Regions from separate parts of the Kluyvera intermedia genome, predicted to be linked through region 2. Evidence: predicted binding sites of a transcription regulator. Region 2 holds the regulator's gene; each other region holds the start of a gene.
What was found. Region 2 encodes Fur, which represses iron uptake genes when iron is present. Its sites were predicted from a motif close to ATAATAATGAGAACNACTATCAA; they were not measured.
Positions count from the first base shown of each region.

Region 1: exbB (tol-pal system-associated acyl-CoA thioesterase) is a predicted target of Fur. The motif match lies at 3,101-3,123, and genes of this name have one in related genera.
Region 3: bfd (bacterioferritin-associated ferredoxin) is a predicted target of Fur. The motif match lies at 6,814-6,836, and genes of this name have one in related genera.

Region 1 covers NZ_CP139986.1:756,305-766,969, reverse strand. Annotated here, with positions in the region: gene U0026_RS03645 (glycoside-pentoside-hexuronide (GPH):cation symporter) at 1-34, opposite strand, end outside; gene U0026_RS03640 (methyl-accepting chemotaxis protein) at 188-1,639, opposite strand; gene exbD (TonB system transport protein ExbD) at 1,876-2,301, opposite strand; gene exbB (tol-pal system-associated acyl-CoA thioesterase) at 2,308-3,039, opposite strand; gene metC (cystathionine beta-lyase) at 3,291-4,478, shown strand; gene U0026_RS03620 (DedA family protein) at 4,641-5,300, shown strand; gene U0026_RS03615 (AraC family transcriptional regulator) at 5,458-6,348, opposite strand; gene yqhD (alcohol dehydrogenase) at 6,545-7,708, shown strand; gene dkgA (2,5-didehydrogluconate reductase DkgA) at 7,934-8,761, shown strand; gene U0026_RS03600 (DUF3828 domain-containing protein) at 8,869-9,801, shown strand; partial or broken gene U0026_RS03595 (YgiQ family radical SAM protein) at 9,905-10,665, opposite strand, start outside.
Region 2 covers NZ_CP139986.1:3,303,218-3,313,882, reverse strand. Annotated here, with positions in the region: gene glnS (glutamine--tRNA ligase) at 1-1,214, shown strand, start outside; gene chiP (chitoporin ChiP) at 1,711-3,117, shown strand; gene U0026_RS16010 (ChiQ/YbfN family lipoprotein) at 3,168-3,509, shown strand; gene fur (ferric iron uptake transcriptional regulator) at 3,631-4,083, opposite strand; gene fldA (flavodoxin FldA) at 4,378-4,908, opposite strand; gene ybfE (LexA regulated protein) at 5,059-5,352, opposite strand; gene ybfF (esterase) at 5,483-6,247, opposite strand; gene seqA (replication initiation negative regulator SeqA) at 6,430-6,996, shown strand; gene pgm (phosphoglucomutase (alpha-D-glucose-1,6-bisphosphate-dependent)) at 7,030-8,670, shown strand; gene potE (putrescine-ornithine antiporter) at 8,829-10,145, opposite strand; gene speF (ornithine decarboxylase SpeF) at 10,142-10,665, opposite strand, start outside.
Region 3 covers NZ_CP139986.1:492,904-503,568, reverse strand. Annotated here, with positions in the region: gene rplN (50S ribosomal protein L14) at 1-79, opposite strand, end outside; gene rpsQ (30S ribosomal protein S17) at 243-497, opposite strand; gene rpmC (50S ribosomal protein L29) at 497-688, opposite strand; gene rplP (50S ribosomal protein L16) at 688-1,098, opposite strand; gene rpsC (30S ribosomal protein S3) at 1,111-1,809, opposite strand; gene rplV (50S ribosomal protein L22) at 1,827-2,159, opposite strand; gene rpsS (30S ribosomal protein S19) at 2,174-2,452, opposite strand; gene rplB (50S ribosomal protein L2) at 2,469-3,290, opposite strand; gene rplW (50S ribosomal protein L23) at 3,308-3,610, opposite strand; gene rplD (50S ribosomal protein L4) at 3,607-4,212, opposite strand; gene rplC (50S ribosomal protein L3) at 4,223-4,852, opposite strand; gene rpsJ (30S ribosomal protein S10) at 4,885-5,196, opposite strand; gene U0026_RS02280 (prepilin peptidase) at 5,576-6,052, shown strand; gene bfr (bacterioferritin) at 6,036-6,512, opposite strand; gene bfd (bacterioferritin-associated ferredoxin) at 6,585-6,779, opposite strand; gene tuf (elongation factor Tu) at 6,965-8,149, opposite strand; gene fusA (elongation factor G) at 8,219-10,333, opposite strand; gene rpsG (30S ribosomal protein S7) at 10,430-10,665, opposite strand, start outside.

The sequences.
Region 1 (10,665 bases), 2.2 Mb from region 2:
TTTCTGCGATCGACAATTTAGTGTCATTTGCCACGAATCATTCCTCCCGAATTGAAGAGGCTTCAATGTAGGAGGATGAAAATCACAATCCTATTGTCATTTTTCGTACTGGCATTACGTTTTCTGGCAACTGCGTAAGTTGTCACATAACTGGACTATTTGTCATACATCTTTCAGTTTTGTGACCTCACACCAGGCGGAATACCGAGATGGCCGACTTAAGCTCACCGGTATGTCGCTGCTGCTGATGTGCCACCTGAATAGTCTGCGCCACGTGCTGTACGTTCTCCTGCACGCTGGCATCAATATGCGCAATGCTGCCTTTCATTTGCAGTACGCTGGTACGCTGCTGTTCGCTCATAGATGACAGCACGTCGACGCAGGCCTGTAAGCTGTTGATGTTATGGATAATCGCCGCCATGGTTTCCCCTGCCTGCTCAACCTGACTCGCTCCCTGATGCGTCCGCTCCACCGAGGTAGCAATCAATTGACGAATATCCCTCGCGGCACCCTCACAACGTAGCGCCAGCGTACGTACTTCCGCCGCAACAACCGCAAAACCTTTGCCATGAGCCCCCGCACGGGCGGCTTCCACGGAAGCGTTCAGCGACAAAATATTGGTCTGGAAGGCAATGCCGTCAATCAGCTCCAGAATGCCGTTAATTTTTAAGGATTCATCACGAATATGGATCATTGAGGTCATAGCCGAACGAATATTGTCCCCACCCTGACGGGCAACGTCGCTGGCTTGCATCGCCAGCGTACGCGCTTCGTTGGCCTTATCATTGGTGAGCGAGGCCGCGGCGGCTAATTGCTCCATTGCGCTGGCAGTCACCGCTAACGAGCGCGCCTGGTTATCGGTACGTTCAGACAGTGCGGTATTACGCTGAAGCAACGTTTGTGAAGCTTCCAGCAGTTGCGAGACGTTACCACTTACCTGCTCCAGCGTTTTGCGCATCGCGTCCAGCGTCAGACTAAAGGTACGGGCAAACGGAGAGCGGCTGGTTTTAGCATCGTGCGCCAGCGTCAGGTAGCCGGATTCCCGGTTAATTACCGCAGCAAGCTTTGCCACTTCGCTGGCCGAACGCGCATCCTGTTCCATGCGCACGGCGAGGAACACCAAAAATACCGTCTGCGCCACGACATACACCCCGTGCATGACAACCATATGCAGGCCGGTGTGCATAAAGACGGTAATATTGAAAAGACCATATTCCTGCAAATAATTAAAGGTCAGGTGATGCAGCGCAATCACTCCGGCCCCCATCATTAATGGCCGCCAGTCTCGCCACGCCAACAGCGCTGAGAGCAGGACAAAAACAGAAAAATGGTATTCGGTTTCACCACCACCAAGCTGAATAAGCAGCGCAGAATAAGCCATTAAAATAACAGCATACACCAGGCGGGTGAGTAATTTACCGGCAAAGAGTAGCGTCATTATCGTCGCCAGCACCGATAGAATGCTCGCCGCGATTAGCGCCAGCGTGAAGTTCTCATTCATACCGCCAACACCCAGCGACACGGCCCACATCACCCAGCTTAGTACCAGCAGTAGCCGGTCTGCTCTTTGACGAATTGAGGATAATGAAAACAGATCGTGATGCAATCCATCGGCATCTTTTGCAGTTGTTATAGCCATATTATTTTCCGTCCGCCGCAGGTGTTTTATATTATTGTTAGCGTTCAGGATTAAGCGTAGAAAGGTTATTTATGGCTAGCCACTACAAGGTTAAAAATATATTGATGAAATTAAGTCAGGCTAAATATTATTTAACCCATACTGTTATCGCTGGAGAATAATAAGACTTAAGGGAAATATTTATTGAGTAGGCAGTAAAATAGCGAATGGCGCATAAAATGCGCCATTCGGGAGACTTACTTTTTCGCGACGGTTTCTTCGCCGACGAGGCCAATCTTCAGATAGCCCGCCTGATGCAAGGTATCCATCACCTTCATCATCGTTTCGTAATCTACCGTTTTATCGGCACGGAAGAAGACGGTGGTATCTTTCTTGCCTTCCGTCAGCGCATCGAGCGACGTCACCATGTTGTCATCAGTAATCGGTTCGTTGCCGAGGAACATGGATTTGTCCGCTTTCACCGACAGATAAATCGGTTTTTCCGGACGCGGCTGCGGTTGGCTGGAGGAGGCCGGCAGATTAACTTTCACATCCACGGTCGCCAGCGGAGCAGCCACCATGAAGATAATCAGCAGTACCAACATAACGTCGATAAACGGCGTTACGTTGATGTCATGCATTTCGCCGGTATCGTCCAGATTTTCATTAAGACGCATAGCCATGGGGCATTAACCTACTCGTAATTTCTGGGCGGTACGAACCGGATGTACGCCGCTGGCGCTAAGATCCAGATCGCGGCTTTGCAGCAGCAATACCTGAGCAGCAACATCGCTGAGGTTCGCTTTGAAGCCACCGATAAGACGCGCAAAGATGTTGTAGATAACAACCGCAGGAATCGCAGCAAACAGGCCAATTGCCGTTGCCAGCAGGGCTTCTGCGATACCAGGTGCGACGACCGCCAGGTTAGTGGTTTGCGTTTGAGCAATCCCGATGAAGCTGTTCATGATACCCCACACGGTACCAAACAGGCCGACGAACGGGGAGATTGCACCGATAGTCGCCAAGAAGCCATTGCCGCGTCCCATGTGACGCCCAACCGCCGCCACGCGACGCTCAAGACGGAAACCGGTACGCTCTTTAATGCCTTCGTTGTCTTCCGAACCCGCAGAGAGCTCCAGCTCGTTCTGCGCTTCGTTAATTAACTGACTGCTCAAGCTGCGGGCATCAAACGCCGTCGCCACTTCGCTCGCCTGGTTAAGGGAACGTACGTCACCTAACAGTTTTTGTTCGCGCTTGAGGCGGCGCTTATGGGCGAGAAGTTCGGCACCCTTACTGAAGAAAATAGCCCAGGTGACGACGGATGCCAGTATCAGACCAATCATGACCACTTTAACCACGATGTCGGCATGTTGATACATACCCCAAACGGAGAGATCCGCCTGCATCAAATTATTACCCACTGTGTATCTCCAGGACATAAATCACAAAATCTGAGCACAATAATATCAAAAAAACTTCGAATTGATAGTAGTTCTCATTAGTATTTGCATATTGACCTAAATCACACTTATTTTCCTTGCGCTTACGCAGTAAAAAAGTTTTCCGCGCGCGTTAAAGCAAAATTTTCTACTGTATGCATGTGAAACGGTACACCCTCTCTGCAATCGTGTTAGTTTAGACGTCCAGACGTATAAAAACAGGTAAACACAAGATGGCAGACAAGCACCTCGATACCGCGCTGGTTAACGCCGGACGCAGCAAGAAATTTACGCAAGGATCGGTGAACAGCGTGATTCAGCGTGCATCCTCGCTGGTCTTTGAAACGGTGGCTGCCAAGAAACATGCCACCCACAACCGCGCTAACGGCGAGCTGTTTTACGGACGTCGCGGGACCTTAACCCACTTCTCCTTACAAGAAGCGATGTGCGAGCTGGAAGGCGGTGCAGGCTGCGCACTGTTCCCCTGTGGTGCGGCGGCGGTCGCGAATACGATTCTGGCGTTTGTCGAGCAGGGTGACCATATTCTGGTGACCAATACCGCCTACGAACCTACCCAGGATTTCTGTTCCAAAATTCTCGGCAAACTGGGCGTGACAACAAGTTGGTTTGATCCCTTGATTGGCGAGGAGATTGCAGCGCTTGTTCAGCCCAATACTAAAGTGGTGTTCCTTGAATCCCCGGGTTCCATCACTATGGAAGTACACGACGTTCCGGCAATTGTTGCCGCCGTGCGCCGCGTGGCACCGGACGCCATCATCATGATCGATAACACCTGGGCGGCGGGTATTTTGTTTAAAGCGCTGGAATTCGGCATCGATATCTCCATTCAGGCGGGCACCAAATACCTGATTGGCCACTCCGATGCGATGGTGGGTACCGCGGTCTCTAACGAACGGTGCTGGGCGCAGCTGCGTGAGAATGCCTATCTGATGGGCCAGATGCTTGATGCCGACACGGCCTATATGACCAGTCGCGGCCTGCGAACGCTGGGCGTGCGTTTACGTCAGCACCATGAAAGCAGCCTGAAAGTCGCCGAATGGCTCGCCCAGCAGCCACAGGTTGAACGCGTCAACCATCCTGCACTGCCGGGCAGTAAAGGGCATGAGTTCTGGAAACGTGACTTTACTGGCAGCAGCGGCTTGTTCTCGTTCGTTCTGAAAAAGCATTTAACTCAGGATGAACTGGCAACCTATCTCGATAATTTCACCTTGTTCAGCATGGCGTATTCGTGGGGCGGCTTCGAGTCGTTGATCCTTGCTAATCAGCCAGAAGAGCTTCAGGAGATCCGTCCCGACGGCAAAATTGATTTCAGCGGCACCCTGATTCGCGTTCATATCGGTTTAGAAAACGTTGACGATCTGATTGCGGATTTATCAGCAGGTTTTTCACGCATCGTGTAACATAACCTCAAGCCCGGCGTCGCCTGGCGCCGGGTGTAAACCAATCCCGCATTGTTGTCAGTAATTCAGAACAACGTCGCTTCATTTGTTGCGCACACGATCAAGGTGTTCTTCATCTTTCACGCGTACAATGGGCGAAAATGCTGTTCCACAGGAATGTTCATGGTCGTAATTCAAGATATTGTCGCCGCGCTTTGGCAGCACGATTTTGCTGCTCTGGCGAATCCGCACGTTGTGGGGATCGTTTATCTGGTCATGTTTGCCACACTGTTTCTGGAAAACGGCCTGCTTCCCGCGTCATTTTTACCCGGTGATAGCCTGTTGCTATTGGCGGGCGCGCTCATTGCGAAGGGCGTGATGGGCTACGTGCCGACACTCATTATCCTGACGACCGCCGCCAGTCTGGGCTGTTGGCTAAGCTATCTTCAGGGTCGCTGGTTGGGAAACACCCGTGTGGTAAAGAGCTGGATGTCACAGCTGCCGGATAAATACCTTCAGCGTGCAACCTGCATGTTTGACAGACACGGTTTGCTGGCGCTCCTGGCGGGACGTTTTCTGGCATTTGTGCGCACCTTACTGCCTACAATGGCGGGGATTTCCGGGCTGCCTAACCGTCGTTTCCAGTTGTTCAACTGGCTGAGCGCGCTGTTGTGGGTCGCTGTGGTGACCGGTCTGGGCTATGCCTTGAGCATGATTCCGTTTGTGAAACGCCACGAAGACCAGGTGATGACCTGTTTGATGATCCTGCCGATTGTTCTGCTGGTCGCGGGTCTTTTGGGCACGGTTATCGTGGTGATTAAGAAAAAATACTGCGACGCGTGATTGCATCGTCGGGTCAGACGCCGAGCCTCCCCGGGGTCGGCGTGAACGCCTCGCCCGGGCTACGATTTGCCCGGTTTCACCATACCGAATTTGACCGGGCTACGGCATTTGACATTGTAGCTCGGCCAAGCGCAGCGCCGCCGGGGTTGGCCCCGCACTATATCCCGCGTAATCTTGCCGCATCTTCCCCCGGCGTCATGCCGAAATAGCGCTTAAACTCGCGGCTAAACTGTGATGCGCTTTCATAGCCTACCTGCATCGCCGCCGCGCTGGCCTTCAGGCCGTCATGCACCATCATCATCCTCGCTTTGTGCAAGCGGTAAGCTTTCAGATATTGCAGCGGCGACGTGCTGGTCACGGATTTAAAATTATGGTGGAACGCTGACAAACTCATATTCGCCTCGGCAGCCAGTTGGTCAACGCTCAGCGTTTCGGTGTACTGGCCCTCAATACGCTTTAGCACCCGGCTAATTTGGCTGAAATGCGTTTGACGACTCACCAGCGCCATCAGCGCCCCGCCGCGCGGCCCGGTCAATACGTGATACAGCATTTCGCGGATGATCTGCTTACCCAGAATACGTGCGTCCAGCGGATGCTCCATGACATCCAGCAGTCGTTCTGCGGCACAAAGGATCTCATCTGATAACGTGGCGGAGTTAATGCCGCTTTCCGCAATCCCTGGGCGGAACAGCGTATCTTCCCCAATCTCCATCAGCAGTTCCTGCAACTGCAAAATATCGACATCAAGACGTAATCCGGCCAATGGCGCTTCTTCGGTCGCAAAAGTTTCACATTCGAAGGGTAAAGGTACGGTAAGCAGTAGGTATTCATTGGCATCGTAGCGGAAGGTACGCTCGTTGATATAACCGATTTTATAACCGGAAAAGAGAAAAACGATGCCAGGCCGGTACATCACCGGCGTGCGCGCATAAGGCTGTGTACCGTAAAGTAGCTGGATATCCGGCAGCAAGGCTCTCAGGTTTTGTTCTTTATTTTTCAGCTGCTTAGTTTTTTCTGTCAGCAGCGCACAGATCTCTTCACGGTTCATCAACGAACGCTCCAGTTCCCTTTTACGACGCTATCATTCTGGCTGTGATTAACGTATTTCTCCAGCCCTATGGAGAAATAGGCAAGACAAACGCAGAAATGTGCATTGAGGGCTGCGGCTGCGAAGACCACAATGGTGTCATTCGGCGGTAACCCCTCACCGCCCTCTTTTTAACCCACCGATAAGGGAACGAGCCATGTTTAATTTTGATCTTCACACCCCAACCCGCATTCTGTTCGGCAAAGGCGCTATCGAAAATCTGCGCGCTCAAATCCCTGCTGACGCACGTGTTATGGTCACCTACGGCGGCGGCAGCGTAAAAAAAACCGGCGTACTGGATCAGGTGCTGGATGCACTCAAAGGTCTGGACGTGCTGGAATTTGGCGGCATTGAACCAAACCCATCGTATGAAACGCTGATGAACGCGGTGAAAATTGCCCGCGAACAGAAAGTGACCTTCCTGCTGGCTGTCGGCGGCGGTTCCGTACTCGACGGTACCAAATTTATCGCCGCAGCGGCGCACTACGACGTCAACATCGACCCGTGGGAAATCCTTGAAACTTACGGCAGCAAAGTCACCAGCGCAATCCCAATGGGCTCTGTGCTGACGCTGCCAGCGACCGGTTCTGAATCAAACAAAGGTGCCGTCGTTTCACGTAAAACTACCGGTGACAAACGCGCGTTTATGTCACCACACGTACAGCCAGTATTCGCCATTCTTGACCCGGTTTACACCTACACTCTGCCTCCTCGTCAGGTTGCGAACGGCGTAGTTGACGCCTTTGTTCACACCGTTGAGCAGTACGTCACCTATCCGGTTGATGGCAAAATTCAGGATCGCTTTGCGGAAGGTATTTTGCTGACGCTGGTCGAAGACGGCCCGAAAGCGCTGCAAGAACCAGAAAACTACGCTGTGCGCGCCAACATCATGTGGGCAGCAACTCAGGCTCTGAACGGTCTGATTGGCGCAGGCGTCCCGCAGGACTGGGCGACGCATATGCTGGGCCACGAGCTGACCGCAATGCACGGTCTGGATCACGCCCAAACGCTGGCTATCGTTCTGCCTTCTCTGTGGAATGAAAAGCGTGATACCAAACGCGCTAAGCTGCTGCAATACGCCGAACGCGTGTGGAACATTACCGAAGGTTCTGACGATGCGCGTATCGACGCTGCCATCGCCGCAACCCGTAGCTTCTTCGAACAGATGGGCGTGCCAACTCGCTTCTCCGACTACGGCCTGGACGGCAGTTCTATCCCTGCACTGCTGAAAAAACTCGAAGAACACGGTATGACCAAACTGGGTGAAAATCAGGATATTACCCTCGATGTAAGCCGTCGTATTTACGAAGCAGCACGTTAATCGTTTTCCGCTTAGCCTTTCGTTTTTGCATATTTTTCCCCTAAATAATTCGAGTTGCAGGAAGGCGGCAAGAGAGTGAACCCCAGGAGCTTACTCAAGTAAGTGACTGGGGTGAACGATCGTAGCCAACGCACCTGCAACTTGAAGTATGACGGGGATAGACCAAACTTGATCCTACAAACCTTCTCGGGCTCGCCCCGAGAAGTTCGTGAAAAGGAGAAATGCATGACAAATCCAACCGTGATTAAGCTGCACGATGGCAATGTAATGCCGCAGTTGGGCCTGGGCGTATGGCAGGCCAGCAATGAAGAGGTAGTCACCGCAGTTCATAAGGCTGTCGAGGTGGGCTACCGGTCTATTGATACCGCCGCCGCATACAAAAACGAATCGGGAGTCGGTAAAGCGATTAGCAGTGCGGGTATTCCTCGCGAAGATCTGTTTATCACCTCCAAGCTGTGGAACGATGCACATTTACGCCCTGCCGAAGCCCTACAGGAGAGCCTGGAACATCTTAAGCTCGACTATCTTGATCTGTATTTAATCCATTGGCCCGTGCCTGCCATCGACCATTATGTTGAAGCCTGGAAAGGGCTGATTGAGCTGCAAAAGCAGGGGCTGGTCAAGAGCATCGGCGTGTGTAACTTCCAGGTGCCTCACCTGCAACGCTTGATTGATGAAACAGGCGTTGCACCGGTGATTAACCAGATCGAGCTCCATCCGCTGATGCAGCAACGTCAGTTAAATGCCTGGAACGCCACGCACAAAATTCAGACCGAATCCTGGAGCCCGCTCGCACAGGGTGGTGAAGGTGTTTTCGATCAGAAAATCATTCATAAACTGGCAGAGAAATACGGTAAAACGCCTGCGCAGATTGTGATCCGCTGGCACCTCGACAAAGGCCTGGTGGTGATCCCGAAATCGGTCACGCCATCGCGCATTGCGGAAAACTTTGATGTCTGGGATTTCCGTCTGGATAAAGACGAATTAACCGACCTCACCGCACTGGATAAGGGCAAACGTTTAGGCCCGGATCCGGATCAATTCGGCGGTTAACCCTTCAAGCCCGGCTCTCGCCGGGCTTTTTCAGAAATCATCAATACCCTTCCTACGCTCGACGTTGTTAACTTGCCCGATGACTTTTCATCTTCAGGGACGTACTCATGAAATCACTGGCGACATGGCCGTTGCTGTTTATTTTCATTCTTTTGAACTTTGTCCCAACGGCTCAGGCCGGCATGCCGTTGTTATCACCCGAGCAGACTATCAGACAGGTTTATCAACCCTATACCGGTGATACCGCCTACGCTAAATTTGACCCATCCTCGTTTTCTGCACGACTGCGCCAGGCCATTACGCTAGATGAAAAATTAACCTTGCCAGGCGACGGGAACTGGCTTGACGCCGATCCCCTCTGTAATTGCCAGGATTTTCAACATCTTGTACTAGAAAACGTCACGGTTGAACAGAAATATGCCGGACACGCTGATGCCAAAGTGCGCTTTCGCCCCTTTAGTGACAACCCGGAGACTGTCTCACAGACGCTACGCCTGGTCGCAGAAGGCAATCGCTGGGTCGTTGATGACATCATCAGCAATGAAAACAGCCTGTACCACTCCCTTAATAGCAATAATCAGCAAACGCTCGCCGCCCTTGCCGCCATGCAAAGAGAGCAGCCACAGGATTATGTTCGCGCCTTGTTCGAGCATCTTAACGATGCCACCTGGCCGTGGACGTGGGTCGTTTCTGACGACTACCGTCAGGCGGTGGAGATTTATGAGCAAGCAGCCTTTCATACCGATACCGACAAAACCCATGACTGGCAGTATCTCTATGCCAATCCACTGTGCAACTGTGATGCCACGAAGTTTGTCAGCCCCAATGCGCTTAAGGTCGTTGAGCACACCGCCACCAGCGCTCGTGTTCAAGTGAAGCTCATGCTGGGCAATAACAGTCAACAATCCTCATTCTCTCAGATCCTCAATCTACAACGCATTGAAGGTGACTGGACGGTCGCGGATGTGGTTCGCCCACAAGAGGGAAGTTTGCTGGCACAGATGCGCGCCACAACATCAAAGATGGAGAAAGGAAACTAATAATAAAAAAGGGAATGGAAGCCTGTTCAGGCTCCATTCCCTTTCACTCAACGACTACCGATTAACGTGAGGCGGTTTTCACGCGTTTTTTGGTATTCGCATTGGCTTTCGGCGTTTGACGCTGATGCTCTACCGGCGTGTGCTTGGTCAGCGCCGGACGCGTATTACGATTCAGGCGACGCGCTTCGCGCATTTCATCAATCGTCGGTGCCGGTACCAGACAGTCACGACGGCTGCCAATCAGGTGCTTTTTACCCATGTTCTCCAGCGCCTGACGAATCAGCGGCCAGTTAGCCGGATCGTGATAGCGCAGCAGCGCTTTGTGCAGACGACGCTGCTTATCACCTTTCGGGATCACCACGTCTTCACTCTTATAACCAATCTTACTCAGCGGGTTCTTGCCGGTGTAATACATGGTGGTCGAGTTTGCCAGCGGCGACGGATAGAAGTTCTGCACCTGATCCAGGCGGAAACGACGCTGCTTCAGCCACAGCGCCAGGTTCACCATATCTTCATCACGCGTACCCGGGTGCGCGGAGATAAAGTACGGAATCAGATACTGCTCTTTACCCGCCTGTTTTGAAAAGGTATCAAACAGTTCTTTGAAGCGGTCATAGCTGCCCATCCCCGGCTTCATCATCTTAGACAGCGGCCCTTCTTCGGTATGTTCCGGGGCAATCTTCAGATAACCACCGACGTGGTGCGTCGCCAGTTCTTTAATGTAGCGCGGGTCTTCCACGGCAATGTCATAACGTACGCCAGAAGCGATAAGGATCTTTTTAATCCCTTTCAGATCACGAGCGCGACGGTAGAGATTGATCGTCGGTTCGTGGTTGGTGTCCATGTGCTCGCAAATACTTGGAT
Region 2 (10,665 bases):
GCAGCGTAGAAGAGAACCTGGCGCTGTTTGAAAAAATGCGCAGCGGTGGCTTTGCGGAAGGTACGGCGTGCCTGCGTGCAAAAATCGATATGGCATCGCCGTTTATCGTCATGCGCGATCCGGTTCTGTACCGTATTAAATTTGCCGATCACCACCAGACCGGCACCAAGTGGTGCATCTATCCGATGTACGACTTCACCCACTGCATTAGCGATGCGCTGGAAGGCATCACGCATTCTCTGTGTACGCTGGAATTCCAGGACAACCGTCGTTTATACGACTGGGTTCTGGATAACATCACTATTCCGGTTCACCCGCGTCAGTACGAATTCTCGCGCCTGAATCTGGAATACACCGTGATGTCCAAGCGTAAGCTGAATCAGCTGGTGATGGAAAAACACGTTGAAGGCTGGGATGACCCGCGTATGCCGACCATCTCTGGTCTGCGTCGTCGTGGCTATACCGCCGCGGCAATTCGCGAATTCTGCAAACGCATTGGCGTGACCAAGCAGGACAACACCATTGAGATCGCTTCTCTGGAATCCTGTATTCGTGAAGATCTGAACGAAAACGCACCGCGTGCGATGGCGGTTATCGATCCGGTTAAACTGGTTATTGAAAACTACCCGCAGGGTGAAAGCGAGCAGGTCACCATGCCTAATCATCCGAGCAACCCGGAAATGGGCAGCCGTGATGTGCCGTTTAGCGCCGAATTGTGGATTGACCGCGCTGACTTCCGTGAAGAAGCGAACAAGCAGTATAAGCGTCTGGTGATGGGCAAAGAAGTGCGTCTGCGTAACGCCTACGTGGTGAAAGCAGAGCGTGTGGAGAAAGATGCCGAAGGCAATATCACCACCATCTTCTGTACCTATGACGCCGACACCCTGAGCAAAGATCCGGCTGACGGCCGTAAAGTGAAGGGCGTGATTCATTGGGTAAGCGCGGCACATGCGCTGCCAATTGAAATCCGTCTGTACGATCGCCTGTTCAGCGTGCCAAATCCAGGTGCAGCGGAAGACTTCCTAACGGTGATGAACCCAGAATCACTGGTTATCAAGCAGGGCTATGCTGAGCCGTCTCTGCAGGCCGCTGAAGCCGGTAAAGCGTACCAGTTCGAGCGTGAGGGTTACTTCTGCCTCGATAGCCGCTACAGCACCGCTGATAAGCTGGTGTTTAACCGCACCGTTGGTCTGCGTGATACCTGGGTAGGCTAGATCATTGCGTAGTTGTAGGCCGGATAAGGCAACGCCGCCATCCGGCAATCTGCCTGATGACGCTTCGCTTATCAGGCCTACAGACTGCAAGTACTTTAAGACACCGCTTCGGCGGTGTTTTTTTGGCGCTAATTGACCCGTCGTAGATTCGCGTAGCGAATTAATATAAATTTCCTGCCTCTAAGACATTCTCGATTTTTTACACTCTTCTTTATCTTTTCTCGATGTAAACGGTCTCATTAACATTTCGTCCAGCCCCCATACGGGTTGACGTCAATAAATGTTAACAACGCATTCCGTTACACATTGAAACCAAATATGTGCGCCTTGTCATAATCCTGCACTTTCATTGCGGAAAAGGATTGATAATTCGCGTCGCGAAAAATAGTCTATCGGTGTAGCGAAACACCTTTTTTAAGAAGTTCATTTTTTTTAAAGTTTTTATTTTTTGCCTCTGCTTTGCAGCGGCATTTTAAAAGTCAAAGAGGATATAACTATGCGTACGTTTAGTGGCAAACGTAGTACGCTGGCGCTGGCTATCGCCGGTGTGACAGCACTGTCAGGCTTCGCAGTCGCTCCGGATGCGAAAGCTGAAGGGTTTATTGACGACTCCACATTAACCGGCGGCATTTACTACTGGCAGCGTGAACGTGACCGTAAAGATGTCACCGATCACGATAAATATAAAACCAACCTCTCACACTCCACCTGGAACGCCAATCTCGACTTCCAGTCAGGTTATGCTGCCGATATGTTCGGTATTGATATTGCTGCATTTACCGCCATTGAAATGAACGAAAGTGCGGAAAGTGGTCACCCGAACGAAATCGCGTTCTCCTCAAAGAATAAAGGCTACAGCGAAGATTACAGCGGTGATAAGAGTGGTATCAGCCTGTATAAAGCGGCCGCTAAATTTAAACTCGGGCCAACCTGGGCACGTGCCGGTTATATCCAGCCGACCGGTCAGACGCTGCTGGCGCCACACTGGAGCTTTATGCCAGGTACCTATCAGGGTGCTGAAGCTGGGGCAAACTTTGACTACGGCGACTCTGGTGCACTGAGCTTCTCCTACATGTGGACCAATGAATACAAGGCGCCGTGGCACCTTGAAATGGATAACTTCTATCAAAACGATAAGAAATCCAAGGTCGACTATCTGCACTCCATCGGTGCTAAATACGATTTCAAAAATGACCTGGTGCTGGAAGCAGCATTTGGTCAGGCAGAAGGCTATATCGATCAGTACTTCGCCAAAGGTAGCTACAAATTTGATCTTCCTGGCGGCCCGTTGACCACCAGCTACCAGTTCTATGGAACGCGTGACAAAGTCAGCGATGGCGGCGTGAACGATATTTACGACGGTACCGCATGGCTGCAAGCATTGACCTTCGGCTATAAGCTCAATGAAGTCTTTGATTTCCGCCTGGAAGGGACGTGGGTTAAAGCAGACGGCCAGCAAGGCTACTTCCTGCAACGTATGACCCCGACCTATGCATCGTCTAATGGTCGTCTGGATATCTGGTGGGACAACCGCTCAGACTTCAACGCCAACGGCGAAAAAGCAGTGTTCTTCGGTTCAATGTATGACCTGAAAAACTGGAACCTGCCGGGTTGGGCAGTCGGTGCGTCTTACGTCTATGCGTGGGATGCGAAACCAGCAACCTGGCAGATGAACCCGGATGCTTACTACGACAAAAACAATACTATCAAAGAGTCTGCCTATAGCCTCGACATGATGTATACCGTCCAGGAAGGTCGTGCGAAGGGTACGCTGTTCAAGCTGCACTTCACGCAATACGACAACCACTCCGATATCCCAAGCTGGGGCGGTGGTTACGGCAACATCTTCCAGGATGAGCGCGACGTGAAATTCATGATGATCGCACCGTTCACTATTTTCTGATGCTGGATGCGGCAGGGGGAGACCTCTGTCGCTGCTAAGAGGCTCGTCGTATGAAAAAATTAATTATTGTCGCCTTAATGGCTGCCGGTCTGACCGCTTGCGTACAGTCACCCTCACCGGCACCGAAAGAAGATAGCAAGCTGAAGGATGCTTACAGCGCCTGTATTAACACCGCGCAGGGGAATCCGGATAAAATTGAAGCCTGTCAGAGCGTACTGAACGTGCTGCGCCAGGATAAAACGCATGAGCAGTTTGCCAGTCAGGAAAGCGTACGCGTGCTGGATTATCAGCAGTGTATCCTGGCTCGCAAAACGGGCAATGACCAGGCGGTCGCCAGTCGTTGCGATAAAATCTGGCAGGAAATTCGCAGCAATAATACGCCACAAAAATAAAATAACCCCAATGTTGATAACTGAAAAAACCGCTGCTTGCAGCGGTTTTTTCATGGTGCTAGGCAAATGACAGGCAAAAAAAAACCAGCACAATGGCTGGCTTTTGACGAGATCGGAGAAATTATTTCTCGATGATTTCGTGAGCGTTTTCTTCTTCACGGCAGTCGCCTTCAGCGCAGTGACCGTAAAGATAAAGACTGTGGTTAGTTAAGCGAATTCCATGCTTCGTGGCGATTTCACGCTGACGAGCTTCAATGGATTCGTCGCTGAACTCGATAACCTTGCCGCAGTCGAGGCAGATAAGGTGATCGTGGTGATGCTGCTGGGTCAGTTCGAAAACGGATTTACCGCCTTCAAAATTGTGGCGCGTAACGATGCCAGCATCATCAAATTGGTTAAGCACGCGGTAAACCGTGGCTAGGCCAATCTCTTCACCCATGTCGATCAGGCGTTTGTATAAGTCTTCCGCGCTGACATGGTGGTTATCTGGTTCCTGAAGAACTTCGAGAATCTTCAACCGTGGAAGTGTGACTTTCAGGCCAGCCTTCTTTAATGCGGTGTTATTGTCAGTCATGCGGAATCTGTCCTGTTGCTAAACGATTAACTTCCATCAGCGAAAGTTTCACAGAGAATGCACCCGAATTAATGCGTCTCATTATAGAATGCCCCTGGCAAAATGAAAACAGCAAGGCTCGGGCCAGCTAAGCTTTCAAAAACGAGGCTTCACCGACAAAATAAGCGGTGAAACGACGCTAAATCAGAAGATATTGTACAGGTATGTGGCAAAAAGTTAAAAAATTGTAGCTATTATTTTGATTGCTTTTACCTATTAATGAGGCGCGATTTATTATCGGCCTCATTATTACGACTAGGCGTTTTTGATTTCTTCCAGGTGCAGCTCTTCCGCAACCTGCTTAACCCACTTCTCAACGCGCTCAGCGGTCAGTTCTGGCTGGCGATCTTCATCAATGGCCAGGCCCACAAAGTGATCATCATCGGCAAGGCCTTTTGACGCTTCAAAGTGGTAACCCGCGGTAGGCCAATGGCCGACGATGGTAGCACCACGTGGTTCAATGATGTCGCGAATGGTGCCCAGGGCATCGCAGAAATATTCTGCATAGTCTTCCTGGTCGCCACAGCCGAACAGTGCAACCAGTTTACCATTGAAATCAACTTCTTCCAGCGTTGGGAAGAAATCATCCCAGTCACACTGTGCTTCGCCGTAGTACCAGGTTGGGATACCCAGCAGCAGGATGTCGAAGGCCGCCAGGTCTTCTTTGCTGCTCTTGGCAATGTCGTGAACTTCAGCGACATCTTTACCAAGCTGTTTTTGAATCATTTTTGCGATATTTTCGGTATTACCGGTATCGCTACCGAAGAAGATGCCAACGATTGCCATGAGTAAAATAACCTCTTGAAACTTAATGATATGGTGGTGGCTTATTGCCCACAGATAAGGGCAATCATAGCAGAACAGAGAAGGGTGCGGAAACAGCAATCGTGCCGTACTGCACACTCTGCTACATGAAAGTGTGTTTTGGGGGGATTTTCAGACTTTCCCCTGTCCGTGCAGCAGCGCAAGCTGACTCATCAACATTTCTTCGATAAGTTCGCTACGGCTCATATCACGGGCAGTCGCCAGCTCGTTGAGCGCATCAACGGCCTCGATGTTCAGCTTCAGCTCAACGCGCTTCAGCCCACGAACCTTGTCGCGTTTTAACTGATTGCGCTTGTTGATGCGGAGCTGTTCGTCACGCGAAAGCGGATTGGTTTTTGGTCTTCCCGGCCGACGCTCATTTGCGAACAAATCTAGTGTCGTACGGTCCGTTTGTTCTTTTGCCATGGTTCTGAGTGACTTCGGGGAAAACAAGCTACCGGGCAGTGCCCGATGCAGACAGCGCGCAATCATACATCAGTGGGGCCCACACGCCAACGACCGCGGCTATTCTGGCGCGCAGTCGTTGCATTTTTAATCACTCTGCGAGGTAGCGACGAATAGCGCGCAGTACCGCATCCGGTTTTTCGGCGTGAACCCAATGACCCGCGCCGGCAATCACGTGCGCTTTGGCCTGCGGGAATTGCGCCAGCAGCGAGTCGCGATAGGCTTCGGTGACATACGATGAGTTACCGCCGGGAATAAACAGGGCAGGGTGGTCCCAGGCTGGAATGGTCTCCCAGCCAACGATATTCGTATATTGCTCCCACAGCACCGGGACGTTAAAGCGCCATGCGCCGTCAACAAACGATTTCAGCAGAAACTGAATCACGCCTTCTTCGTGTAAGAACTCACGCATCACCGTGGCGGCCTGCTGGCGCGTTGCGACGCCAGCATTGGTTACAGCATTAATTGCGGCAAAAATCTCATCATGGCGACGGACGTGATAATTCACCGGTGCAATATCAATCGCCACCAGATGGTCAATACGATCCGGGGCCAGTGCCGTAAGCGCCATCACTGCTTTGCCCCCCATTGAGTGACCGATAACCGTTGCCTTCTCAATGTTGTTTGCGTCGAGGGTATCAAGGAGATCCTGGGCCATCGCAGGATAGTTCATCTCGTCAGAACGCGGAGATAATCCGTGGTTACGCATATCAACCTGGAGAATATCGTGGTCGACGACCAGATCGCGGGCGAGGATCCCAAGATTGTCCAGGCTGCCAAACAGACCGTGAACGAGAACAATGGGGGAATTATTGTGCAGGTTTTGTGCAGATTGCGCTCGGACATTCAATTTCATAGCAAAGTTCTTTTTTTCGCGTTGTCGGGTTAGGGTATCATGTTGGACATTCTAACGCTCAGGGGCAAGTCGGGAACTCATCCTAATTTTGCCGTCTTCCTGGTTTGGCGCTACCCGCTGTTGGGTTTTGACTTTATAATCCCAATGAATTGTATTCAGAAAAATTATCGCACCGGATTAAGATGAAAACGATCGAAGTTGATGACGAGCTCTATCGCTATATTGCGGCTCACACTCTGCACATTGGCGAGAGCGCGTCCGACATTTTACGGCGTATGCTGAAATTCTCCGCCGCTTCACAGCCCGCAGTGGTTGCTGCGCCGGTCGTCAAAGCAGAACAACCGGCGCCTGCGCCAGTGGCTGCTCCCGTTGCTGAAGTTAAAACGGTAAAAACGGCTAAAGACAAAGTCCGCGCAATGCGTGAACTGCTGCTCTCCGACGAATATGCTGAGCAGAAAAAAGCGGTTAACCGCTTCATGCTGATTCTAACCACGCTGTACTCGCTGGATAACAAGGCCTTCGCCGAAGCCACCGAATCGCTGCATGGTCGTACCCGCGTCTATTTTGCGGCCGACGAGCAGACGCTCGTTAAAAACGGCAACCAGACCAAACCGAAGCAGGTACCCGATACACCATACTGGGTCATTACCAACACCAATACAGGCCGTAAATGCAGCATGGTCGAGCACATCATGCAGTCAATGCAGTTCCCGGTGGAATTGATTGAAAAGGTTTGCGGGACTATCTAAATACTTTACCCCTTGCATAAGAAGGACCAGGCAATGGCAAACCATACCCGTGCGGGTCAACCCGCACAGCAAAGTGATTTGATAAACGTAGCTCAACTGACGGCCCAGTACTACGTGCTGCAGCCAGAAGTGGGTAACGCGGAACACGCGGTGAAATTCGGGACTTCCGGTCACCGTGGGAGCGCAGGTCGCCACAGCTTCAACGAAAAGCATATTCTGGCCATTGCTCAGGCGATTGCTGAAGAGCGCGCGAAAAATGGAATTACGGGCCCATGCTATGTCGGGAAAGATACTCACGCGCTGTCTGAGCCTGCGTTTATTTCCGTGCTTGAAGTGTTGGCGGCAAACGGTGTCGATGTCATTGTGCAGGAAAACAATGGCTTTACACCGACCCCTGCGGTCTCCAACGCTATCCTGGTCCATAATAAAAAGGGTGGCAAACTTGCCGATGGGATTGTGATCACGCCATCCCACAACCCGCCGGAAGATGGCGGTATCAAATACAATCCGCCAAACGGCGGCCCGGCTGATACCAACGTCACCAAAGCGGTTGAAGACCGTGCGAACGCACTGCTGGCCGCTTCCCTTAACGGCGTTAAGCGCATTTCTTATGCTGAGGCTCTGGCTTCAGGTCATGTGCAAGAGATCGATCTGGTTCAGCCATTTATTGAGGGGCTTGCGGATATCGTCGATATGGCGGCTATCCAGAAAGCAGGTTTGACGCTGGGTGTCGATCCGCTGGGCGGCTCCGGTATTGAATACTGGAAACGTATCGCTAAGCATTACAACCTGAACCTGACCATCGTTAACGATCACGTTGATCAGACTTTCCGCTTTATGCACCTCGATAAAGACGGCGCAATCCGTATGGACTGCTCCTCCGAGTGCGCCATGGCCGGTCTGCTGGCGCTGCGTGACAAATTTGATTTGGCGTTCGCTAACGACCCGGATTACGACCGTCACGGTATCGTCACCCCGGCAGGGTTGATGAACCCGAACCATTATCTGGCTGTGGCAATCAACTATCTGTTCCAGCATCGTCCACAGTGGGGCAAAGACGTCGCGGTCGGTAAGACGCTGGTTTCTTCTGCCATGATTGACCGTGTGGTTAACGCTTTGGGTCGCAAGCTGGTGGAAGTACCGGTTGGCTTCAAATGGTTTGTTGACGGTCTGTACGACGGTAGCTTTGGCTTCGGCGGCGAAGAGAGCGCGGGAGCATCATTCCTGCGTTTCGACGGTACTCCGTGGTCAACCGATAAAGACGGCATCATCATGTGTCTGCTGGCGGCAGAAATTACCGCAGTGACCGGTAAGGACCCGCAGGAACACTACAATGAGCTGGCAGCACGCTTTGGTGCGCCGAGCTACAACCGTTTGCAGGCGAGTGCGACTTCCGCACAGAAAGCGGCGTTGTCTAAGCTGTCTCCAGAAATGGTCAGCGCAAGCACGCTGGCGGGTGACCCTATCACCGCACGTCTGACGGCGGCTCCGGGTAACGGTGCGTCTATTGGCGGTCTGAAAGTGATGACCGACAACGGCTGGTTCGCCGCGCGCCCATCCGGCACAGAAGACGCCTACAAAATTTACTGTGAAAGCTTCCTCGGCGCAGAGCATCGTCAGCAGATTGAGAAAGAAGCGGTAGAGATTGTCAGCGAAGTGTTGAAAAACGCCTAAGCGCTCAAAGTAGCCCGGCCAAGCGCAGCGCCGCCGGGAGTTCCCCGGAGTTCGGCGTACCGCCTCGTCCGGGCTACTCGATTATCTGGGCTTTATCAGCCGTTTCAAAGGGAGCCAATTGGCTCCCTTTTTAATGGATAAACCCAGGGGATTGCGAATTAACCGTGTTTGTTTTTCAATTCAAAACGCGGTGATACCAAGCCATACAGCGTCCAGCCGAGGAAGGTCACGATGGAACCATACAGCATGGCTTCCTGACCTGAAGAGAACAGGGCATAGAAGCTGTACATCGCACCGATAAACGCCACGATATTGGCCATACGGGCTTTACCCGCAGGCACATTCGCCATCCGCTGGATAATCACCAGCGCTGCCATCGACAGGATGTACGGGATGATGTTGGTAACAACCGCCAGGTTAACCAGCACGTTGAACTGATTATTCAAGGACGGGCTTATCGTCATCAGTGACAACCCAGACTGAATCACCACAATCACCAACATCCCTTTGACCGGCGCATCCGCTTTGCTGACCTTAGAGAACACTTTCGGGAAGTAGCCTTCATCCGCAGAGGATTTAAACACCTGAGCGATAGTGAACTGCCAGCCGAGCAGTGAACCGCAGCACGACATGATCATCAGCGCCATGATCACTTTGCCGACTTCCGGCGTGAACATTTGCGCGAAGGCCAAACCGAACGGCGCGGTGGAGTTTGCCAGATCCATGTTAGGCACGATCCCGGCGATCACGTTAGTGGAGATGATATAAATTACCGCCGCCCCCAACGTCCCGCCCAGTACGGCGATCGGCACGTTACGTTCTGGGTTTTCCACCACTTCAGCGTTAGCACAGGCGGATTCCAGACCGAGGAAGGCCCACAGCGTCATGGCAATTGAAGAGCCTACCGCGGTAAAGAACGGTACGTGATGTGGGTTCCAGGATAGCGCGTACATTGTTGGGCTGAACCAATACCAGCCGATGATGCACAGACCGACTACCGGAATAATCACCCCCCACACCGTTATGCTACTGATTTGCCCGGTAATACGTGCGCCACCGAAGTTGGCAACCGTACAAATCCACAGCACACCGATGGTGGCGAGCCCGATTTGCACCGGACTCAGCGCAGCACCGAATAACTCGGTGCCGTAACCCACAGCGGAAATGGCGATCGCCACGTTGGCTATCAGCAGCGAAACCCCATAGGTATAGTTGGCCATAAAGTTGCCGGACTTGCCAAACGCATACTCGGCATAACCGCCCATACCACCGGATTTCTTACTGAACATCCCACACTTAGCGAAGGCCCAGGCCAGCGCCATCGAACCGACGGCGGTGACTAACCAGGAGATAATCGAAATGGTGCCGACTTCAGCGAGTTTGGTGGGCAGCATGATAATACCGGAGCCCATCATGTTCACCATCGTCAGGATGGTGAGCTGAACAACACCCATTTTATTGTTGGCTTTGCTCATAATTTCTCACCTTTCAGCAGCGCAGGTTGCGGCAACTGAGTCTGAATGACATAGCACCACACTTGTTTGCGCCCATCATGCTCCTGGATATAAACCCCCTGAAGCTCTGGCGCAAAGCCCGGTAACAGATTGATCCCTTCTTCCAGCGCGGTGAAGTAACGCAGTACTGAATCACCCCAGATTTCACCCGGAACAACACACAGCACGCCAGGAGGATACGGCAGAGCACCTTCGGCGGCGATGCGACCTTCCGCCAGTGACAACGGAACCAGATCAACCTCACCGCGCAGATAGGCGTAGTTGGCATCCTGCGGGTTCATGCTGACGCGAGGGAAGTGTGACTTACGGAACATCTCTTTTTGCAGCTGTTTGACGTTGTGACGGGCATACAGGTTATGCATTTCCTGACACAGCTGACGCAGGGTGTAATCGGCATAACGATCTTTATACTGACCGTAAAGCGACGGTAGAACCTCTTTCAGCGGTGCATCAGCTTCCAGCAGCGCTTCAAAGCGCACCA
Region 3 (10,665 bases), 1.9 Mb from region 2:
CACCCAGAACCTTGATACACATTACGCGACGTGCACCGGAGTTGTCGGCGACGTTCAGCATAGTCTGTTCTTGGATCATTTTAGTGCTCCGCTAATGTCAACTACTACTGAGACCCGAAATCAGGTCATTATAAAGCCCCATATCGAGGGCGCGGCATTATAACACCGCTTACACGATAAGGGTAGAAAAAATAGACGGCTCATTACTGAGCCGTCTATTCGTATCGAGAACGACTACTGTATTACAGAATCGCTTTATCTACAATGCGAACCAGAGTCCAGGACTTAGTCTTAGACAGTGGACGACATTCACGGATCTCGACTTTATCGCCGATACCGCATTCATTGTTCTCGTCGTGTACGTGCAGTTTGGTCGTACGTTTGATGAATTTGCCGTATACCGGGTGTTTCACCATACGTTCGATAGCAACAACAATGGATTTCTCCATTTTGTCACTAACTACGCGACCTTGCAGAGTACGGATTTTATCGGTCATTACGCACCCGCCTTCTGAGTCAGTAAAGTCTTAACGCGTGCAACATCACGACGAACCTGCTTCAGCAGGTGAGTCTGTTGCAGCTGGCCGCTTGCCGCCTGCATACGCAGGTTGAACTGCTCACGCAGTAAGTTCAGCAGCTCAGCGTTCAGCTCTTCAACGCTTTTTTCACGCAGCTCTTTTGCTTTCATTACATCACCGTCTTAGTTACAAAGGTGGTTTTGATCGGCAGTTTCGCTGCAGCGAGGCCGAATGCTTCACGGGCCAGCTCTTCCGGAACACCGTCCATTTCGTACAGGACTTTACCCGGCTGAATCAAGGCAACCCAATACTCCACGTTACCTTTACCTTTACCCATACGAACTGCCAGCGGTTTCTCGGTGATTGGTTTGTCCGGGAATACACGGATCCAGATCTTACCTTGACGCTTAACTGCACGGGTCATTGCACGACGTGCTGCTTCGATCTGACGGGCAGTCAGACGACCACGGCCAACAGCTTTCAGACCGAAGCTGCCGAAGCTAACATCCGTACCCTGCGCCAGACCACGGTTGCGGCCTTTATGCACTTTACGGAATTTTGTACGCTTTGGTTGTAACATCAGCGACGCTCCTTATTTACGGCCTTTACGCTGCTGCTTTTTAGGTTGAGCAGCCGGTTCCGGTTGTTCAACAGCAGCCATACCACCCAGGATCTCGCCTTTGAAGATCCATACCTTAACGCCGATTACACCATAAGTGGTGTGCGCTTCAGAGGTGTTGTAGTCGATGTCAGCACGCAGAGTGTGCAGAGGTACGCGACCTTCGCGGTACCATTCGGTACGTGCGATTTCCGCGCCGCCCAGACGGCCGCTAACTTCAACTTTAATACCTTTCGCGCCCAGACGCATTGCGTTCTGTACAGCACGCTTCATAGCACGACGGAACATAACGCGACGTTCCAGCTGTGAAGTGATGCTGTCAGCAACCAATTTTGCGTCCAGTTCAGGCTTACGCACTTCGGCGATATTGATCTGGGCAGGAACGCCAGCAATATCAGCTACGACTTTGCGCAGTTTTTCTACGTCTTCGCCTTTCTTACCGATAACGATGCCAGGACGAGCGGTGTGAATAGTCACACGGATGCTCTTAGCTGGACGCTCGATAACGATACGAGATACGGACGCCTTTGCCAGTTCCTTAGTCAGGTACTGACGTACTTTAAAATCGCCGTCCAGGTTGTCAGCGAATTCTTTGGTGTTCGCGAACCAGGTAGAGTTCCATGGTTTGACAATACCCAGGCGAATACCATTAGGATGTACTTTCTGACCCATTGCTAGTCTCCAGAGTCTCAGCGATCGGACACAACCACAGTAATGTGGCTGGTGCGCTTCAGGATGCGATCTGCACGACCTTTAGCACGCGGCATAATGCGCTTCATGCTAGGGCCTTCGTCTACGAAAATTTTCGTAACTTTCAGATCATCAATGTCAGCGCCATCGTTGTGTTCAGCGTTAGCAATGGCAGATTCCAGTACCTTCTTAACCAATACAGCCGCTTTCTTATCGGTGTAGGTCAGAATATCCAGGGCCTGCGACACTTTCTTACCGCGAATCAGGTCAGCTACAAGGCGAACCTTCTGAGCAGAAGAACGAGCATGGCGATGTTGAGCTAAAGTTTCCATCTCTTCCTCCTACCTTATTTCTTCTTCGCTTTTTTATCAGCAGCGTGGCCGCGATAAGTACGAGTCGGTGCGAATTCACCCAGTTTGTGACCAACCATTTCGTCGGAAACAAATACTGGAACGTGCTGACGACCATTATGGACAGCGATGGTCAAACCGATCATGTTAGGAAAGATCGTTGAACGACGGGACCAAGTGCGCAGGGGCTTCTTGTCTCCGCTTTCCACCGCTTTCTCTACCTTCTTCAGCAAGTGCAGGTCAATAAAAGGACCTTTCTTGAGAGAACGTGGCATGGCTTATCCTCTAAAATTATTTGCTACGGCGACGTACGATGAATTTATCAGTACGCTTGTTGCTGCGGGTCTTCTTACCTTTGGTCTGAACGCCCCATGGTGATACAGGGTGCTTACCAAAGTTACGACCTTCACCACCACCATGTGGGTGATCGACTGGGTTCATCGCAGTACCACGAACGGTAGGACGAACACCACGCCAGCGTGCAGCACCTGCTTTACCCAGAACGCGCAGCATATGCTCAGCATTGCCAACTTCGCCCATGGTTGCACGGCAGTCTGCTTCGACTTTACGCATTTCACCAGAACGCAGACGCAGGGTGACATAAGCACCATCACGAGCAACGATCTGAACGTAAGTACCAGCGGAACGTGCCAGCTGACCGCCTTTACCTGGTTTCATTTCTACGTTATGAACGGTAGAACCAACCGGGATATTGCGCATCGGCAGGGTGTTACCTGCTTTGATTGCAGCATCAACGCCAGATTGAATCTGGTCGCCAGCTTTCAGGCCTTTAGGGGCCAGGATGTAACGGCGTTCGCCATCTTTGTACAGAACCAGCGCGATGTTCGCGGAACGGTTCGGATCGTACTCAAGACGCTCAACAATTGCCGGGATACCGTCTTTGTTGCGTTTGAAGTCAACAATACGGTAAGCCTGCTTGTGACCACCACCAATGTGACGCGTGGTGATGCGGCCATTGTTGTTACGACCACCGGATTTGCTGTTTTTTTCAACCAGCGGAGCAAAAGGTTTGCCCTTGTGCAGCTCTGGGTTGACCACTTTAACAACGTGGCGACGACCCGGAGATGTCGGTTTACACTTAACAACTGCCATTGTATTACTCCTCCGACTTACTCAGCGCCGCCGACGAAGTCCAGATTCTGGCCTTCCTTCAGGGTGACGTAAGCTTTTTTCCAGTCGCTACGACGACCGATACGCTGTCCGTGACGTTTAACCTTCCCTTTAACAACCAGGGTGTTAACGACTTCGACTTCGACTTCAAACAGTTTCTGCACAGCAGCTTTGATTTCTGCTTTGGTCGCGTCTTTAGCAACTTTGAGAACGATGGTGTTTGTTTTTTCCATCGCAGCAGACGCTTTTTCAGAAACGTGCGGTGCACGCAGCACCTTCAGCAGACGTTCTTCACGAATCATGCCAGCATCTCCTCAACTTGCTTAACAGCTTCAGCAGTCATTACGACTTTGTCGAAGGCGATCAGGCTAACCGGGTCGATACCAGTAACATCGCGTACGTCAACCTTGTGCAGGTTGCGTGCAGCCAGGAACAGGTTTTCGTCCAGCTCACCGGTGATGATCAACACATCTTCCAGAGCCATGTCTTTCAGTTTCTGTGCCAGCAGCTTAGTTTTAGGCGCTTCTACAGAGAATGATTCGACAACGATCAGACGATCCTGACGTACCAGTTCGGACAGGATGCTTTTCAGCGCGCCGCGGTACATCTTTTTGTTAACTTTTTGACTGTGGTCCTGTGGACGAGCAGCGAAGGTTACACCACCTGAACGCCAGATTGGGCTCTTAATAGAACCTGCACGCGCACGGCCAGTACCTTTCTGACGCCATGGTTTTTTACCAGAACCAGTTACTTCAGCACGAGTCTTCTGAGCACGAGTACCCTGACGAGCACCAGCTGCATAAGCAACAACAACCTGGTGAACCAGCGCTTCGTTGAAATCACGACCGAAGGTAGTTTCGGAAACAGTCAGCGCGCTCTGCGCGTCTTTCACTACTAATTCCATTGCTATCCCCTTACGCCTTCACAGCTGGTTTAACGATCAGGTCGCAACCGGTTGCACCCGGAACACCACCTTTAACCAGCAGCAGGTTGCGCTCAGCGTCAACGCGTACTACATCAAGGCTCTGAACAGTGACACGTTCGTTACCCATCTGACCTGCCATTTTCTTGCCTTTGAACACTTTGCCCGGAGTCTGGTTCTGACCGATAGAACCCGGAACGCGGTGAGACAAGGAGTTACCGTGAGTAGCGTCCTGGGTACGGAAGTTCCAGCGCTTAACGGTACCAGCGAAACCTTTACCTTTAGAGGTACCGGTTACGTCAACTTTTTTAACGTCTGCAAACAGTTCAACGCTAATGTCCTGACCAACGGTGTATTCTTCACCATCTGCCAGACGGAACTCCCACAGGCCGCGACCAGCTTCTACGCCAGCTTTAGCAAAGTGGCCAGCTTCCGGCTTGGTTACACGGTTAGCTTTTTTAGCACCAGTGGTCACCTGAACAGCGCGGTATCCATCGTTAGCCAGATCTTTGATCTGAGTAACGCGGTTTGCTTCGACTTCGATTACGGTTACTGGGATAGATACGCCATCTTCAGTGAAGATGCGGGTCATACCCACTTTTTTACCGACTAAACCAATCATTGTATCAACCTCTCAATCGCTCGATGACCTGATTAACCCAGGCTGATCTGCACGTCTACACCGGCAGCCAGGTCCAGACGCATCAGAGCATCAACGGTTTTTTCAGTTGGCTCAACGATGTCAACCAGACGCTTGTGAGTACGAATCTCGTACTGATCACGCGCGTCTTTGTTGACGTGCGGAGAGATCAGAACGGTGAAACGCTCTTTGCGGGTCGGCAGCGGGATCGGACCACGGACTTGCGCACCAGTGCGCTTAGCAGTCTCGACGATTTCCGCGGTTGATTGATCGATCAGACGATGATCAAACGCTTTCAAACGGATACGGATTCTTTGGTTCTGCATGAGACCAGAGCTCCAATTATTTTATAGACGAAATAGTTACTCCTCAAACCCATTACGATTGATGGGAGAGTGTAACCGTTCTTACAGAGTTCCCCGATTGGGAACATTGTCTGGTACCGCTTTCGCAGCACCGGTGGCTCATATCGAGCCGCTGTCAATATTAGACAAGCCCGCGCATTATACACAAATTGCCACATGAAGCAAGTCGTGTTTATAAATTACCCACATGATTATGCGAGGTTCAACGTGCAGAGCTATGCGCATAGTGCAACGCGGCGCCATTCATTGGGTACCGCCTCGCAAAGGATAATATTTACCTTTGCCCCCTGCCCTACCTGCCGACAAACTGATGCCTCGTGACAAAACGGATACCATCACAATGGCATTGACCACACTCCCTTTCTTAATCCTTTATGCGTTACTTAGCGTAAACCTGTGCTGGCACGATGTAAGGACCGGGTTATTGCCCGACCGACTAACCTGTCCATTACTGTGGCTTGGCCTGTTGTATCAGCTGTGCCTTTATCCAGAACTCCTCAGCAATGCACTATGGGGCGTATTTGCAGGCTACGGCAGTCTGGCGCTTTTATACTGGGGCTATCGATTGATTCGTGGGTATGAAGGATTAGGGTATGGGGACGTAAAGTATCTTGCAGCTCTCGGAGCCTGGCACGGCTGGCAGCAATTACCGCTATTAATGCTGATGGCCTGTGGTTTAGCCTGTGCCTTTCTCCTGGGCAAAGTACTTTACCGACGATCGTTGACGGATATGAAAAACCCACTGCCATTTGGTCCATTTATGGGAGCAGCGGGTTTTATTCTGGTAGGCATCTCGCCGTTTAGTCTGCGACTTTAATCTGTGATTGCAGGTAATTCTGCAGACCAATTTTACTAATAAGTTCGAGTTCGGTTTCCAGCCAATCGATATGATGCTCTTCCTCGGTGAGGATTGTTATCAGCATGTCTCGGCTTACGTAGTCGTGAACGTTATCGGCATAGGCGATGGCTTCCCGCAAATCTTTAGCACCGTCTAATTCTAGTTTGAGGTCGGATTGCAGCATCTCTTCAACATCTTCGCCGATGTGTAATTTGCCGAGGTCCTGCAGGTTGGGGATCCCTTCAAGGAAAAGAATTCGCTCGATGTACAAATCGGCGTGCTTCATTTCGTCAATGGATTCGTGATATTCAATATCGTTGAGGCGCATCAGGCCCCAGTTTTTGAACATTCTCGCGTGGAGAAAGTATTGGTTTATTGCGACAAGCTCATTTCCCAATAATTTATTGAGATAATTTATAATCTTAACATCACCTTTCATTATATAGACCCTCCGCTTCCACTTATTGAAGCGTAGATCGGGCTACCGGGATGTCAAAAAAAGAAATAGCGGTCAGGCGATCTCTTTAAACTCTGGCATTTGCATTAATTCATCTTCCATGACTTCTCTTGCCGCGCGAACGCACTTACCACATTGATTTCCAATAGGAATGCATTTTCGCAATTGCTGAAAAGACTGCGGATGAAACTGGCGTACCGCCTGGCGAATTTTTTTATCGCTGACGCCATTACATAAACAAACGTACATAACCACTCCCGTTCAATTTCTGAACAAAGTGTAATTGAGAATAGTTATGATTACAATAGACAACTACGTGACACTGCACGAAATAAGGCAGCAAATATGCGGAATATGAACTGTAAATAACGATTTCAAAAAGCAAAAAGGGTGCCGAGGCACCCTTTTTAAGCTCAAAACTAATTATTAAATAATTAGCTCATTACTTTAGCAACAACGCCCGCACCTACAGTACGGCCGCCTTCACGGATTGCGAAACGCAGACCGTCATCCATCGCGATTGGGTGGATCAGGGTAACAACCATTTTGATGTTGTCGCCCGGCATTACCATCTCAACGCCTTCTGGCAGTTCGATGGTACCAGTCACGTCAGTAGTACGGAAGTAGAACTGTGGACGGTAGCCTTTGAAGAACGGAGTATGACGGCCGCCTTCATCTTTGGACAGGATGTACACTTCAGATTCGAACTTGGTGTGTGGCTTGATAGAGCCCGGCTTAGCCAGAACCTGGCCACGCTGGATTTCTTCACGCTTGATACCACGCAGCAGAACACCACAGTTCTCGCCTGCACGACCTTCGTCCAGCAGCTTACGGAACATTTCAACGCCGGTACAGGTAGATTTCGCAGTATCTTTGATACCAACGATTTCAACTTCTTCACCAACTTTGATGATACCGCGCTCTACACGACCGGTAACAACAGTACCACGGCCAGAGATAGAGAATACGTCTTCGATAGGCAGCAGGAATGGCTTGTCAATCGCACGTTCTGGTTCTGGGATGTAAGAATCCAGGAAGCCAGCCAGTTCGATGATTTTCGCTTCCCACTCTGCTTCGCCTTCCAGCGCTTTCAGAGCTGAACCACGGATGATTGGGGTATCATCGCCTGGGAAATCGTACTGAGACAGAAGTTCACGAACTTCCATTTCTACCAGTTCCAGCAGCTCTTCGTCATCAACCATGTCACATTTGTTCAGGAACACGATGATGTAAGGAACGCCTACCTGACGACCCAGCAGGATGTGCTCACGAGTCTGTGGCATAGGGCCATCAGTCGCAGCAACAACCAGGATAGCGCCATCCATCTGCGCAGCACCGGTGATCATGTTTTTAACATAGTCGGCGTGGCCTGGGCAGTCTACGTGTGCGTAGTGGCGAGTCGGGGTGTCATATTCAACGTGGGAAGTGTTGATGGTGATACCACGAGCTTTTTCTTCTGGTGCGTTATCGATCTGGTCGAATGCGCGAGCAGAACCGCCGTAGGTTTTAGCCAGTACGGAGGTGATTGCAGCGGTCAGGGTAGTTTTACCGTGGTCGACGTGGCCGATGGTGCCGACGTTGACGTGCGGTTTTGTACGTTCAAATTTTTCTTTAGACACGGCTATATTCCTTACTATAGTGCTCTCCCCTTTGGAGAGAGCACGGGATTTGGGTTTTAATCCTGTGGCTTATTTACCACGGGCTTCAATTACGGCCTGAGCAACGTTGTTCGGCGCATCATCATACTTCAGGAACTCCATGGAGTAAGAAGCACGACCTTTGGTCAGTGAACGCAGTTGAGTTGCATAACCAAACATTTCAGACAGCGGAACTTCAGCATGAATCTGAACACCAGTAGCGTTAGATTCCTGACCTTTCAGCTGACCACGACGACGGCTAAGGTCACCGATAACGTCGCCAGTGTTCTCTTCTGGAGTTTCAACTTCAACCTTCATGATAGGTTCAAGCAGAACTGGTTTTGCTTTCTTAAAGCCATCTTTGAAGGCAAGAGAAGCAGCCAGTTTAAACGCCAGTTCAGAGGAGTCAACGTCGTGGTAAGAACCGAAGTGCAGACGCACGCCCAGATCAACAACCGGGTAACCGGCCAGTGGGCCAGATTTCAGCTGTTCCTGGATGCCTTTATCAACAGCAGGGATGTATTCGCCAGGAATTACACCACCTTTAATGTCGTTGACAAACTCGTAGCCTTTCGGGTTTGAACCCGGCTCCAGTGGGTACATGTCGATAACAACATGACCGTACTGACCGCGACCACCAGACTGCTTAGCGTGTTTACCTTCGATATCGGTAACTTTCGCGCGAATCGCTTCACGGTAAGCAACCTGAGGTTTACCGACGTTCGCTTCAACGTTGAATTCACGCTTCATGCGGTCAACGATGATGTCGAGGTGCAGTTCACCCATACCGGCGATAATGGTCTGGTTAGATTCTTCATCAGTCCATACGCGGAATGATGGGTCTTCTTTAGCCAGACGGCCCAGAGCCAGACCCATTTTTTCCTGGTCAGCTTTGGTTTTCGGTTCTACTGCGATGGAGATTACCGGTTCTGGGAATTCCATACGCTCAAGAATGATCACGTTGTCTGGATCACAAATGGTGTCACCAGTGGTCACATCTTTCAGGCCGATTGCCGCAGCAATGTCGCCCGCGCGAACTTCTTTGATCTCTTCACGCTTGTTAGCGTGCATCTGTACGATACGACCAAAACGTTCACGAGCCGATTTCACTGGGTTGTATACAGTGTCACCGGAGTTAACAACACCTGAGTACACACGGAAGAACGTCAGGTTACCAACAAACGGGTCGGTAGCAATTTTGAATGCCAGAGCAGCAAACGGCTCTTCATCGCTAGCGTGACGCTCAGCTGGAGTGTCTTTACCGTCGTCCAGCATACCGTTGATCGCAGGTACGTCGACTGGGGATGGCAGGTAATCAATTACCGCATCCAGCATCGCCTGAACACCTTTGTTCTTGAACGCAGAACCACAGGTTACCAGGATGATTTCGTTGTTCAGAACACGCTGACGCAGAGCAGTTTTGATCTCAGCTTCAGTCAGTTCTTCACCACCCAGGTATTTCTCCATCAGCTCTTCTGAAGCTTCAGCAGCGGACTCAATCAGGTTCTGGTGCCATTCGTCAGCCAGTTCCTGCATGTCTGCTGGAATATCTTCATAAGTGAAGGTTACGCCTGCGTCTTCTTCGTTCCAGTTGATGGCTTTCATTTTCACCAGGTCAACAACACCGGTGAAATGTTCTTCAGCACCAATTGCCAGCTGCAGCGGAACCGGAGTCGCGCCCAGACGGGATTTGATCTGACCAACAACTTTCAGGAAGTTAGCACCCATACGGTCCATTTTGTTAACGAACGCGATGCGTGGAACTTTATATTTGTTTGCCTGACGCCATACGGTTTCAGACTGTGGCTGAACACCACCAACTGCGCAGTAAACCATTACCGCACCATCAAGCACACGCATAGAACGTTCAACTTCGATAGTGAAGTCAACGTGCCCTGGGGTGTCGATGATGTTTACACGGTGTGGTTCATACTGCTTAGCCATACCAGACCAGAATGCAGTAGTCGCAGCGGAAGTGATGGTGATACCACGTTCCTGCTCCTGCTCCATCCAGTCCATGGTAGCCGCGCCGTCATGAACTTCACCGATTTTATGGTTTACACCGGTGTAGAACAGAATACGTTCGGTAGTAGTGGTTTTACCGGCGTCGATGTGCGCACTGATACCAATGTTACGGTAGCGTGCGATGGGTGTTGTACGAGCCATTTGATTCCTCGTTTATCTTTTTAGGCGTTCAGTTAAGTAACCCAAAGCGGGCAGCTTCTCTGAAGCGCCCGCCTGGTGACTATGACTCCGAAGGGATTACCAACGGTAGTGTGCGAACGCCTTGTTGGCATCTGCCATGCGGTGAACGTCTTCACGTTTCTTAACTGCAGTACCTTTGTTGTCTGCAGCATCAGAAAGTTCGTTCGCCAGGCGCAGTGCCATGGATTTATCACCGCGTTTACGAGCGGCTTCAACGATCCAACGCATTGCCAGAGCATTACGACGAACCGGGCGGACTTCAACTGGAACCTGATAAGTAGAACCACCAACGC